DNA from 2 places in the Marinomonas sp. CT5 genome. Region 1 is predicted to be linked to the other one. Evidence: predicted binding sites of a transcription regulator. Region 1 holds the regulator's gene; the other holds the start of a gene.
The links. Region 1 encodes sigma-54, which starts transcription at its own class of promoters, with help from an activator protein. Its sites were predicted from a motif close to TGGCACNNNNNTTGCTNT; they were not measured.

Region 1 (6,161 bases):
TCACCGTGTATTCCGTTTCCATAATGTCTCGGACGGTGGCATTAGGGTCTGAAACTAATAATTTGGTTAGGGGGAGGGTGCCAAGAAGCCGATCGGATCGACTAACAACTAAAAGATTGTCAGTCATGTCGGGTAAAGAACTGTGGCGGCGTAAATAGCGAAACACAATGTCGACAGAGATATTTGGACGAATGGTGATGGTGTCCGTATTCATTAAGCCGCCAGCAGAATCTTCTGAATAGCTTAATAGTGCCTCGACCCGCGTTCTATCTTGTGCGGTCATTGAGGCAAGGACTTCTTTAACGACTTTTTCTGGTAAGTGTTGAAGTAAGTCGGCTAAGTCATCGCTCTCAAAATGTTCGGATACGGCGATAAGACGCTCTGTATCCATGTCTTTCATGAATTGAATACCAATATCTTCGCTTAGATATTGTAGGACTTCACCTTCGTTTTTGTCCTCGATTAATTCCCATAGGAGTTTACGTTCTTTTGGTGGGGAGGATTCGAGTAGTCGAGCAACATCTTGAGCAGGCAAAGCGCCGTTAAGTAAATAACGGATTTGCATCGTCGCACCGGATTCTAACGATTCGGTGACAGTTTGGAGATGATTAAGTGTGTTTTGCTCTGACATGAGGTGTATTACTCATCTTCGCCGAAACGATTGTTAATAAGCTCAATGATGGCTTCAATCGCTTCTTTTTCGTCATCTCCATTAGTTTTTATGTGAATTTCAGTGCCTTTACCGGCGGCCAGCATCATCATTGCCATAATGCTTTTGCCATCAACATTTCGTCCTTCTTTTTCAATCGTAATATCACAAGAAAAACGAGATGTTGTTTCAATGAGTTTGCCAGCTGCACGAGCATGAAGGCCAAGTTTGTTGATAATAATTACGGACTCTTCCTGCATGCTATTTTCCTATATAAGGGATTCAAAAATACTTAATAACTCTTCATTAGTTTGTGCTGTACGTAACTTGTCCAACGATTCAGCGGATTGAGCAAGTTCTGCTATTTTCGCTAACGTTGAAAGATGTTGGTCACATTCGTTGGGTGGAACGATAAGTGCGAATATGAGATCAACTGCTCTTTTATCAATCGAATCAAAGTCAATGGGGGTTTGTAAAGACATAACAACAATGGCTGTGTGGTTTGCTGTTTCAAGGCGGCAATGGGGGATGGCTATGCCATTGCCTATTCCCGTACTGCCAAGCTTTTCCCTCCCCAGAAGGGCATCATAAACGTCTTCGTTATTGCAGTGTAGGCGATTTGATGCAACATCAGCGATATTTTCTAAAACACGTTTTTTGCTAATAATGTCTTGCTTTGCAAGTACGAGTTCAGCTTTTAGTAATGATTTCAAGGACATGATAAAATGCTTTCCGTTTAGATCAGTCGTTTTCGTTCATTGGAAGGAGGGATGTTCATCGCCTCTCGATATTTTGCAACTGTGCGTCTAGCGACCTGTATGCCTTGATCTGCAAGGATGGCGGCTAGCTTATTATCACTTAATGGCTTTTTAGCTGGCTCATCAGCAACAAGTTTTTTAATCATAGCTCGTATAGCGGTAGAAGAGCATTCTCCACCTGAAGCCGTGTTGACGTGACTGGAGAAAAAGTACTTCAGTTCAAAAATACCTTTTGGGGTATGCATGTATTTCTGTGTTGTAACCCTTGATATGGTCGATTCATGCATGCCCACTTCTTCCGCAACATCATGAAGTACCATGGGTTTCATAGCTTCTTCACCTAATTCAAAAAAATCGATTTGACGACTTACAATACAACTGGCTACTTTGAGCAATGTTTCGTTACGACTCTGTAGGCTCTTCATAAACCATTTCGCCTCTTGAAGAGAGGTCTTGATGTATGTTGCATCTTCTGACGATGTGGTGGAACTTGCCATAGCCGAATAGGTTTCATTGATTTTTATCGGAGGAAGGGCATCATTATTGAGTTCAACTTGCCATACATCATTACGCTTTTTCACAGAGACATCAGGAATAACATAGTCTGTATCATCGGCATCAATAACTGAACCTGGGCGCGGGTTAAGTTGCTGTATTAAATTAATAACTTCTTTTAACGCTTCGTCTTTTAGTTTTGTTTTGCGCGTTAATTGAGCAAAATCACGATTACCTAAAAGAGGTAAATAATGATCAATCAGGTTGTAAGTGCTTTTATATAAAGGGTGGTTTTGGAATGCTTCGAGTTGCACAAGCAAGCAATCGCGTAAGTCAATTGAGCAAACACCAACAGGATCAAAACGCTGCAGTCTATGTTGGACGGCGATCACTTCTTCTAGGTCTAAGTCTTCAAGTTCGGTGCTAAGAGACTCACAAATATCTTCGGGCGAAATGCTTAAATAACCATCGGGCTGAACACATTCGATAATGGCGTAAGCGATTTCTATATCTCGATCCGAAATGTGTGTCAGATTTAGTTGCCAGATTAAGTGGTCTTGTATGCTTTCTGCTGGTGCATTACGGCTTTCAAAGTCGCTTTCACCCTCAAAACTATTATGGTCACTAACAGCGGCAGAGCTTTGGTAAGTATCGTCCCAATGACTATCAATGGATAATTCTTCAGGGATACTTTCAGTCCACTCAGATTCAATGCGTGGTTCTTCGCTGTTGTCGGCTGAAGTATTGTTATCCGCTGCGGCGCTTTTAGATTCAATGCTGGGTGTGACGTCGACATGAAGTTGTTCATCTTCATCGAGCTCTAAAAGAGGGTTTGATTCAAGAAATTCATGGATTTCTTGTTTTAAATCCAACGTTGAAAGTTGCAGCAAGCGGATAGCCTGTTGCAACTGCGGCGTCATAGTCAGCTGTTGGCCGAGCTTTAATTGTAAAGACTGCTTCATAGAGCAACTCTTTCTATTTGAATGAATTGGAATGAGTTATGCATACTACTCCCTTTCTACTGCAATGATAAGGGGTTACAAACGGAAGTCGTCACCTAAATAGACCTTTTTTACCTGCTCATTGTTGATGACGGTGTTGGCGTCGCCTGATGCAATGATGTACCCATTACCTACAATGTAGGCTTTGTCGCAGATGTCTAATGTTTCTCTTACATTGTGATCGGTGATAAGGACACCGATACCACTTTCTTGCAGATGCTTTATGATTAGCTTGATATCACCCACTGAAATAGGGTCAACACCAGCAAAAGGTTCATCTAGAAGGATGAACTTTGGGTTCATGGCTACAGCGCGAGCAATTTCAACCCGACGTCTTTCGCCACCAGATAATGCCATACCTAAGTTAGTTCGAATATGAGTTATATGGAACTCTTCTAAAAGCTCTTCTAATCTCTCTAGTTTCTGTGCTTTTGACAGCTTTTTGCGAGTCTCTAAAATCGCTAAAATATTATCTTCGACGGACATTTTCCTAAAAATAGAGGCTTCTTGAGGTAAATACCCAATTCCCTTTTGAGCTCTTGTGTGCATGGCATCATTAGTTACATCTAGTCCATCAATAAATATACCGCCAGCGTCGTTGGTTACCATGCCTACGATCATATAAAAGCAAGTGGTTTTGCCTGCTCCATTGGGCCCCAGTAGGCCAACAGCTTGCCCTGACTCTACAGCAATGGATACGTCTTTTACGACTTGGCGCTTCTTGTAGCTTTTGGCTAAGTGTTTTGCTTCGAGTGTTGCCATTTATTTCTTGGCCTCAGGTGCTGAGTTAGACGTTTGTGGCTGGAGTGTCATTTTTACTCGACCAGAATCTTTTTTCTCTGCGGTAAAGGTGCCGTCTTGAATCATATAAAGAATATAATCGGCAGAAATTGAATTCTGCATTCTAGTAAGGTTGCCGTTGCCAAAAATTTCTAGCTTAGATTCGGTCGTAGAATAGTTGATGCTATCTCCTTTACTGATGACAAAGTTGCCACTCCAGTCAATTTGTTGACTGAATTTTGCTGGTTTACCTGTTGCTTTGATACTGCTGAACTTTTTAGTTTGAGTGTCTGTTGTGATTTTTAAATAGTCGGCATGAATTTCAATTGACCCTTGTTTAACAAAAACATTGCCTTTGTATATCGCCTCACCGGAGTTTTGGTCAAACATGGCTTCGTCTGCTTGTACTTCAAGTGGTTTGTTGATGTCATCAGGTAATGCATAAGTGTATTGGGCAAATAAAACTGAGGTAATTAATACACTTAAGTTAATGAATTGTTTCATATTTTCCTCGTACCGACCCTGTCATTAGGACTTCTTCTGAGTTTATAAAAGTTTTAATCGTGTTAGCCGATGTTTCGCCCTGTGTTGAAATAAGGATAGGGTTTCCATAGCTAGTTAATGACTGATCTTTGTCTAAATAGTGGATGCTAGCAGCATTAAGTTTAATGTCTTCAGTTTGAAGGTAATTTTTCGTTGCCTTGGCATGTCCTGTTAATAGGATATCATTACTTCCATCTTCAATAAGCCCTTTATCTGCTTCTGCACTCCAATAACCTGCTTTCGACTGGCGCTTAACATTCGGGCTTTCCAGTATTGTTGTTGATTTTTGAATGTAGTGTAGCGTTTTTCTGGCATCTAGTGTTTCGATTAGTTGTCCATTTTTATCGAACTCTTTTACTTTTACATTAGTAATGAAATAGTCTGGAGAACTGTTGAGAGAGTCCGTTTGAACAAGGTTTATTGTTGGCGACGTGCTAACCCAGAACGTGGCTACCATGACCAATAATACAGCGGTCAGTAAAAGTAGTTTTTTTCTTTTGCTCGATTCTCTTAATATCGGCATTATATCGAACCGTTTGTGCTTATCATAAACAAATAAATTCCATATGAAGCGATTAATGGAAGACCAACCCATCGAGGGATGCTGCTTGTTTTTGATTTTCTGAACATGAAAATGGCCAAGGCTAAGGCGAGTGTTAGGCCTAAAACCCAAGGGAAGTCTCTGTGTATTACATTAGCATCAATGACTCCAGGGGCAAGTAATGCCGGTAGTGGCAATACTGTCGCTAGGTTAAAAATATTCGACCCTAATATATTGCCAATGGCAATGTCATGGTGTCCCTTTCTCACACTACTCACGGAAGCTGCAAGTTCAGGTAGGCTTGTGCCAACGGCAACAATGGTTAAGCCTATTACTAGTTCGCTAACGCCAAGGGCCGTTGCAATACCTATCGCCCCCCAGACCAATAATTTTGAGCTTCCTATCAATACAGCCAAACCGACTAGAGATATCATTAGTGATTTTTGGATTGATGCGCCATCGTCTTCAGGTAAATCTGCTTTAAGGTCGTTTTCGAGGTCTTTACTGCCTTTTAGTAAAACAGTCAAAATAATAATGAATGCAATTATTAAAATAATGCCATCCCATACACCAAGGGTTTGATCATACATCAAGAAACCCGCTAATAGTGTAATGGCAATTACAAGAGGGACCTCTTTTGTTGACAGGCCAGAAGCAATTGGGATGGCAGAAAACAGTAAAGTAACGCCAAGAACAAGAGCTATGTTGGCGATGTTCGAACCAAGTACGTTGCCAACAGCAATTTCAGGTGCATTATCAAGCGCAGCAATAGCGGAAACTACCATTTCAGGGGCAGACGTGCCAAAAGCTACCAATGTAATGCCGATGATCATTGGGTTGACGTTCATTTTTTCGGCGACAAGAGCTGAATGTTCTATAAATTTATCAGAGCTTAGAACCAGAAGAACTAGCCCTACAATTAGGGCAGCGGAAAACAATAGCATGATGTTGAAATTACTCATAAATATTTGAGTCACCATTTAATGAGGTTTGGCTATGAAATTCAAGACTTGATCTTATAAACAAAATGGATTTGCGATGCCCTGATTTTAATTATCTAGGGGCAGTGGTAGTATCTTGGAATATTTTGCATGGATAAAAAGGTGCGCTAGTGGCAGAAGCTTATATAAAAGTTCAAGACCTAAGTTTTCGTAGGGGGGATAGAGTTATATATAAAAACGTTTCTCTCACCATTCCTAGAGGAAAGATTACTGCTGTAATGGGTCCGAGTGGCACGGGCAAAACTACTCTGCTGCGTTTGATTGCTGCTCAGCTAACACCGGATTCAGGTGAGATTTTAGTGGATGGTCAGAATGTTCATGCTCTATCACGATCGGACCTTTACAAAGTTAGAAAAAAAATGGGTATGTTGTTTCAAAGTGGGGCTTTGTTTA
Region 2 (6,161 bases), 2.1 Mb from region 1:
GCGCAATGCTTGAGGTAAGACAATAAGTCGTTGCGTCATATTGTCACGTAAACCTAAAGAGCGAGCGGCCTCAGTTTGTCCCCAGTTAACAGACAAAATACCTGCACGCACTATCTCTGCAATAAATGCCCCAGTGTAAGTGGATAGAGCAACTAGTACTGCAACGAATTCAGGTGGCAGAACCATCCCGCCCGTGACGTTAAAGCGACTTTTTTGCGGTAGATCAAACTCAATGGGGAATCCAGCAATAGCTAGGAAAATGAAGGTAATACCAACAATCAGGCCCAAAGAGGACCAATAAGCTGGGAACCATAATCCTGTTCTTGTTTGACGTTTTTTAGCCCACACAATTAGGCTAATAGAGGCAACAATCGATAGAATGAAGCCGAAGATAACTAATCCAAAGCCATCTTGTGCGATTGGGTTAGGTGAGTAGATACCACGTTTGTTTAATAGGAAGTCAGCAAATTCATAACTATCACGTGGTGCTGGTAGTGCGGCAAGTACGGCAAAATACCAGAAGAACATCTGCAACAATAATGGAATGTTTCGCAGAGTTTCAATGTAGACAGTTGCTAAACGTGCTACTAACCAGTTTTTAGACAAACGGGCTAGACCCATTATTACGCCAATAATGGTGGCTAAGATGATTCCTAATAAGGAAATAACAAAGGTATTAATTAAGGCGACGACGAAGGCTCGTCCGTAAGTATCGGCCTCAGTATACTCTATAAGGTGAATAAGAATTGGAAAGCCAGCTGGCTCATTAAAAAATGAGAAACCAGTGGAAATTCCTCGATTATCGAGGTTGGCCTGAAGGTTACTAAATAAGTAATAACCCGCAAAAACCACTATCGCTAGCAGCAAAATTTGAAAAATAAGCGCGCGATTCCCCGCGTCATTCAAAAAGCTGTTATTGCTTGGAGTTGTATTATCGCTCATCTTGGTTCAGGCAATGGAATGCTCGTCAGATGTGTAAGAAAGGGGAAGAAACCCAGCGACTTTTTAGTCGCTGGGTAAATACCCAAGCAGAAAATAATGTGCTTTAGGTATTAACGAACTGGTGGCGCGTACATGATACCGCCAGCTTCAGTCCATAGAGCATTAAGACCACGTGGTAAATCTACAGGAGTAGATGGTCCAACGTTGCGCTCAAACACTTCACCGTAGTTACCTACGTTAGCAATGATGTTGTAAGCCCAGTCGGCAGGAAGACTAAGTTGAGCCCCCAAGTCACTATCAACACCTAATAAACGCTTGATAGCTGGATCATTTGTTTCGCTTTTAGTCTTAGCAACGTTTTTAGAAGTGATACCCATTTCTTCAGCGTTTACTTGAACGAACATTGACCAAGTTACGATGTCTTTCCATTGGTTGTCGCCGTGGCGCACTACTGGGCCTAGAGGTTCTTTAGAAATGGTTTCTGGAAGAATAACGTGAGCAGATGGATCGGCTAGTTTAGTACGGTGAGCCGCGAGACCAGACTTATCAGTTGTGTATACATCACAACGGCCAGAATCATAAGCGGCTAGTGCTTCATCTGCTTTTTGTACGACAACTGGTACATATGTCATGTTATTTTTACGGAAGAAATCTGCCATGTTCAACTCAGTTGTAGTGCCTTGTTCTGTACAAACGGTTGTACCAGCAAGGTCTAATGCAGATTTAACGCCTAGACTTTTACGAACCATGAAACCTTGACCGTCATAGAAGTTAACTGCTGTGAAGTCTAAACCCAAAGATGCATCACGAGTGTAAGTCCATGTGGTGTTGCGAGCTAGAATATCAATCTCACCGGATTGTAATGCCGTGAAGCGCTCTTTAGCAGAAAGGGGAGTGAATTTTACTTTTTGAGGGTCGCCAAAAATAGCAGAAGCAACCGCGCGACAAGCGTCAACATCTATGCCTGACCAGTTACCTTTATCATCGGCATTTGAAAATCCAGGAACACCAGTACTGACACCACATTGAATGAAGCCTTTAGATTTAACATTTTCTAGGGTTGTGGAAGAATTATTTACAGGAGCGGTAACATTTGCTGTTTTTTCTGCAGTTGAAGCAGTTGTTTTTTCCGCAACCTGTTCACTTGGCGACATCACAATAGCGGTTACCGCTGCACCGATAGCTGCAGCGATTACTGCAGTAGGCAGTAGTTTACTAGCGTTTGATTTCATTATATTGAGCCTCCCAGGCGTTTTATGTATGTTGTTATCTTGCTTTGTTTTTTTGTTTTCAGATTTTAAAATCTGTATCTTTATTTTTAAGCAAATTTAATGCCAACACTTAATTATTCTTGTTGTCGGGTCTATGTAGACGATTCCTCTAAAAGATCATCACATGCCCCTATAGAATTACTCTTTTGAGGCGTAGTCAAGGATAAAATGTCAGTAGATGTGTGCTTAATACTTAATTTTTGCACTTTTTAGAAGAGGAAAAAGACGTTATTCATATTGTTCTGTCGTTTTTCTTTTTCGATGGAGGCCAGATAGGACAAGAGATTTGTGGCATACGAGGAAAAAATCATAAGATAAATACTGGGCAAGCATAGACTAATTTTGTACAAGATGAAAATTATGCATCATTTTGGTGCTCTATTGCGGTTTGTTGTATTTAGACTGAATGTCCGTACATAATATAGTGAATAAAGCGCTTTCCATAATTTATAAACTGCATGGTAGACTTAAGCTTCTGTTAAAGTCATGTAAGGAGATCCACATCAGATGGATAACTCAGCAAAACCGCTTGATCGTCTAGATAAGAAGATTCTTCGTGAATTACAGATAAACGGTCGTTTATCTAACGTGGAGTTGGCGAGTCGTGTTGGATTAAGTGCCACGCCTTGTTTAGAACGGGTACGACGCTTGGAGCGTAATGGCTATATTACGGGCTATTGTGCGCTAGTGAACCCGAAAAAAGTGGATGCAGGATTACTTGTTTTTGTCGAAATTCGTTTGAAGACGACGTCTCCAGAAGGTTTTAACGAATTTAAGTCAGCCGTTACCGAAATTCCTGAAATTTTAGAGTGTCATTTGATCGCTGGTGATTTTGAATACCTTTTAAAAGCACGAGTATCTAATATGGACTCTTATCGTTTGTTATTGGGTGAAACCTTGTTGACCTTGCCGCATGTTCGTGAGTCTCGTACTTATGTGGCGATGGAAGAGGTAAAAAACACGACGGTAGTGAATATTCCTTAGGGACGTTTGAGCGACAATCGGGCTCCCTATTGTTTTTAAAAGTATTCCAAGCAATAACAACGCCGAATTAGTATTTTAATTCGGCGAGTACTTTTCCTAACATAATAGGTCCCATTCCTTTGATATTAAGAACGGCTTTATTTGATTGAAATGGTCGCTCAGATATCAACTTTTCAAGTACCTTTCTCGGTACACCTTTCACGTTTAGAAGCCTCTTTACTTTTGCTTTATTGATGGTGAGATAGCCATCTTCATCGATATAATTGGTCGCACTTTTTTTGGCCTTTTTGCCGATCTGGACGGTTAGAGGAGCAACTGGCTGTAAAACATTTCCCTTTATTGTATTTGTTGGAGGTGCAGAAGGGGTTGAAATGGGGTGTATGTTTAAAGGAATATCGAAATAGGCCGAATCACGTAATGTGTAATTGATGCCGTTCCATTCGCTTAATTGTATCGCTAACCGCCACGTTCCTGTAGGTGGTTGTTGATAAACCAAGTCGTAGCGGCAATCGCTCAGATAATGCTGGCCTTTTAGTTCTCCAATAGTTGTGGCGGCGAGCTCGATATTATCTGAGTCTTCGTCACTTTGTTGGTAAGCACAGAATTGCAGTTTTAGGGTACCGCTGAGGTTTCCTTCGACTCTATTGTTCGCAATGTATTGAACAGAAATAATGATTCTGTCATTTTCGATTCGGTAGCCGCAGCCATGTATTGTTAGATCAGCTTGATTGGAAGCATTCATATCTATTCCTTATTAACGAATCGACTTAAGAAATCATTATGAGGCTTTTGATTGAATTTTGCACACTTGCAAGTAAATGCTGTGGTATTCGATGAAAGTTGCTAGTTATGATGAGGTTAGACGTTTAAGTATTGATCGTGATTAGGTAACCATCTAGTTAAAAGTGGTGAGACGCGTTCCGGGTAGTGTCTGTGAAGCATAGCCGCCGCTTTTTGAACATCATCCAGCAAGTTCTTATCCCGTTGTAAATCCGCCACTTTAAATTCCCAAAGGCCTGTTTGCCTGGTGCCAAGCAATTCACCAGGGCCTCGTAATTCAAGATCTTTCTCTGCGATTTTAAAACCATCACTGGTTTCTCGCATGGTAGACAGTCGTTCTTTGCCTTGTTGTCCTAGCGGTGATTTATAAAGCAGCACACAGTGACTGGCGGTTTGCCCTCGACCAACACGACCACGCAGCTGATGAAGTTGTGCAAGACCAAGTCGTTCAGGGTTTTCGATGACCATTAAGCTTGAGTTGGGCACATCCACGCCGACTTCAATAACGGTCGTCGCGACAAGCAACTGAATCTCTCCCGCTTTAAATCGGGCCATAATGTCGGCTTTTTCTTGGGCTTTGAGTCGGCCATGTACCAAGCCAATGGACAGGCTACCTAATTGCTCTTGCAGCAAGAGCGCTGTGTCTTCTGCGGCTTGGCATTGCAAAGCCTCGGACTCTTCAATCAAGGTACAAACCCAATAAGCTTGTTTGCCTTCTTCGCAGGCGCTCTTTACTCGATCAATCACTTCTTGGCGGCGCTGATCCGATACCACTATGGTGTTTACTGGTGTTCGGCCGGGTGGAAGCTCGTCAATGATGGAACAATCTAAATCGGCGTAGGCCGACATGGCTAATGTGCGAGGAATAGGGGTCGCAGTCATAATCAGTTGATGAGGCTGGAAACCATGCTTCATGCCTTTTTCCCGTAACGCCATGCGCTGATGAACGCCAAAGCGATGCTGCTCATCGATAATGGCGAGCGCTAATCGGTCAAATTCAACACTGTCTTGAAACAGCGCGTGAGTACCGACGACAATCTGCGCTGCACCGGAAGCGATATCTTCTAGCTCTTTTTCGCGGGTTTTACCTTTGAGCTTGCCGATCATCCAAGCCACCTTCAAACCAAGCGGCTCAAACCATTGGGTGAAATTAATATAGTGTTGCTCGGCTAGAATTTCAGTGGGGGCCATCACCGCCACTTGGTAGCCTGCTTGAACGACGGAAGCCGCCGCTAAGGCCGCGACTAAGGTTTTCCCTGATCCCACGTCACCTTGTACTAAGCGCAGCATCGGATGACCGGTAGCAAGGTCATTGAGAATTTCCTGAAACACGCGGTTTTGTGCCTTGGTTGGTGAAAACGGCAGCTGCTGCAAAAGGCGCTGGCTCAACTCGCCTGCCGAATTGACTTTTATGGCGGCGTCTTGCTTGGCTTTGATGCGTTTGCCAATAAGAGAAAGCTGATGCGCCATCAACTCTTCAAAAGACAAGCGGTATTGCGCTGGGTGGCTGCCAGATCGGAGTAACTCAAGGTTAGCTTCTCGGGATGGGTGATGCAGAAAATGAATCGCGTCGCTCAGGGGGGGCAAGCTGAATTGGGTGCGAATCTCATCCGGTAGCCATTCTTGCAAATTGTATGGGGTTAAGCGCTCTAGGGCTTGCTCACAAAGCTGGCGAATCTTGGTTTGTGTTAAACCGTCTGTGAGCGGATAAATTGGCGTCAGCTGAGCGGTTTCTTCTTGAGTTTCATCGTCACCGATTATCTTGTATTCGGGGTGATAGATTTCAAACCCCGTGCTGCCGCGACGGATTTCACCAAAGCAACGCACACGCTTACCGGATTCTAATTGTTTCTTTTGCGCCGCAGAAAAGTGAAAGAAGCGCAAACATAGGGTGCCAGTGTGATCTTTGATGCGACACAGCAAGCTGCGACGTTTGCCCATCTTGATCTCAGCACCAGTGACTTGCCCTTCAATAACGGCTTCGTCACCAAAGCGCAGCATGCCAATAGGAACAACGCGAGTTCTGTCTTGATAACGAATAGGCAAATGAAACAGCAGGTCTTGTACCGTGTTTAGGTGAAGCTTGGCCAATTTCTCAGCCATTGCATCGCCTACGCCTTTTAGCTCACGAACATCCTGAGTGTCTAATCCGTCGATCATGCGGCTCTCTATAAATTCAGGTTT

Region 2: a site for sigma-54 is predicted at 2,262-2,279, ahead of C0J08_RS21890 (amino acid ABC transporter substrate-binding protein). Genes of this name have one in related genera too.

What each region holds. Positions count from the first base shown of each region.
Region 1 is NZ_CP025572.1:2,552,940-2,559,100, reverse strand. Features, by position in the region: gene mgtE (magnesium transporter) at 1-631, opposite strand, end outside; gene C0J08_RS12020 (HPr family phosphocarrier protein) at 640-909, opposite strand; gene ptsN (PTS IIA-like nitrogen regulatory protein PtsN) at 919-1,368, opposite strand; gene C0J08_RS12010 (RNA polymerase factor sigma-54) at 1,386-2,864, opposite strand; gene lptB (LPS export ABC transporter ATP-binding protein) at 2,940-3,665, opposite strand; gene lptA (lipopolysaccharide transport periplasmic protein LptA) at 3,666-4,187, opposite strand; gene lptC (LPS export ABC transporter periplasmic protein LptC) at 4,171-4,749, opposite strand; gene C0J08_RS11990 (calcium/sodium antiporter) at 4,749-5,729, opposite strand; gene C0J08_RS11985 (ABC transporter ATP-binding protein) at 5,879-6,161, shown strand, end outside.
Region 2 is NZ_CP025572.1:4,603,538-4,609,698, reverse strand. Features, by position in the region: gene C0J08_RS21895 (amino acid ABC transporter permease) at 1-942, opposite strand, end outside; gene C0J08_RS21890 (amino acid ABC transporter substrate-binding protein) at 1,053-2,174, opposite strand; gene lrp (leucine-responsive transcriptional regulator Lrp) at 2,721-3,197, shown strand; gene C0J08_RS21880 (helix-hairpin-helix domain-containing protein) at 3,265-3,939, opposite strand; gene recG (ATP-dependent DNA helicase RecG) at 4,056-6,137, opposite strand; gene C0J08_RS21870 (hydrogen peroxide-inducible genes activator) at 6,146-6,161, opposite strand, start outside.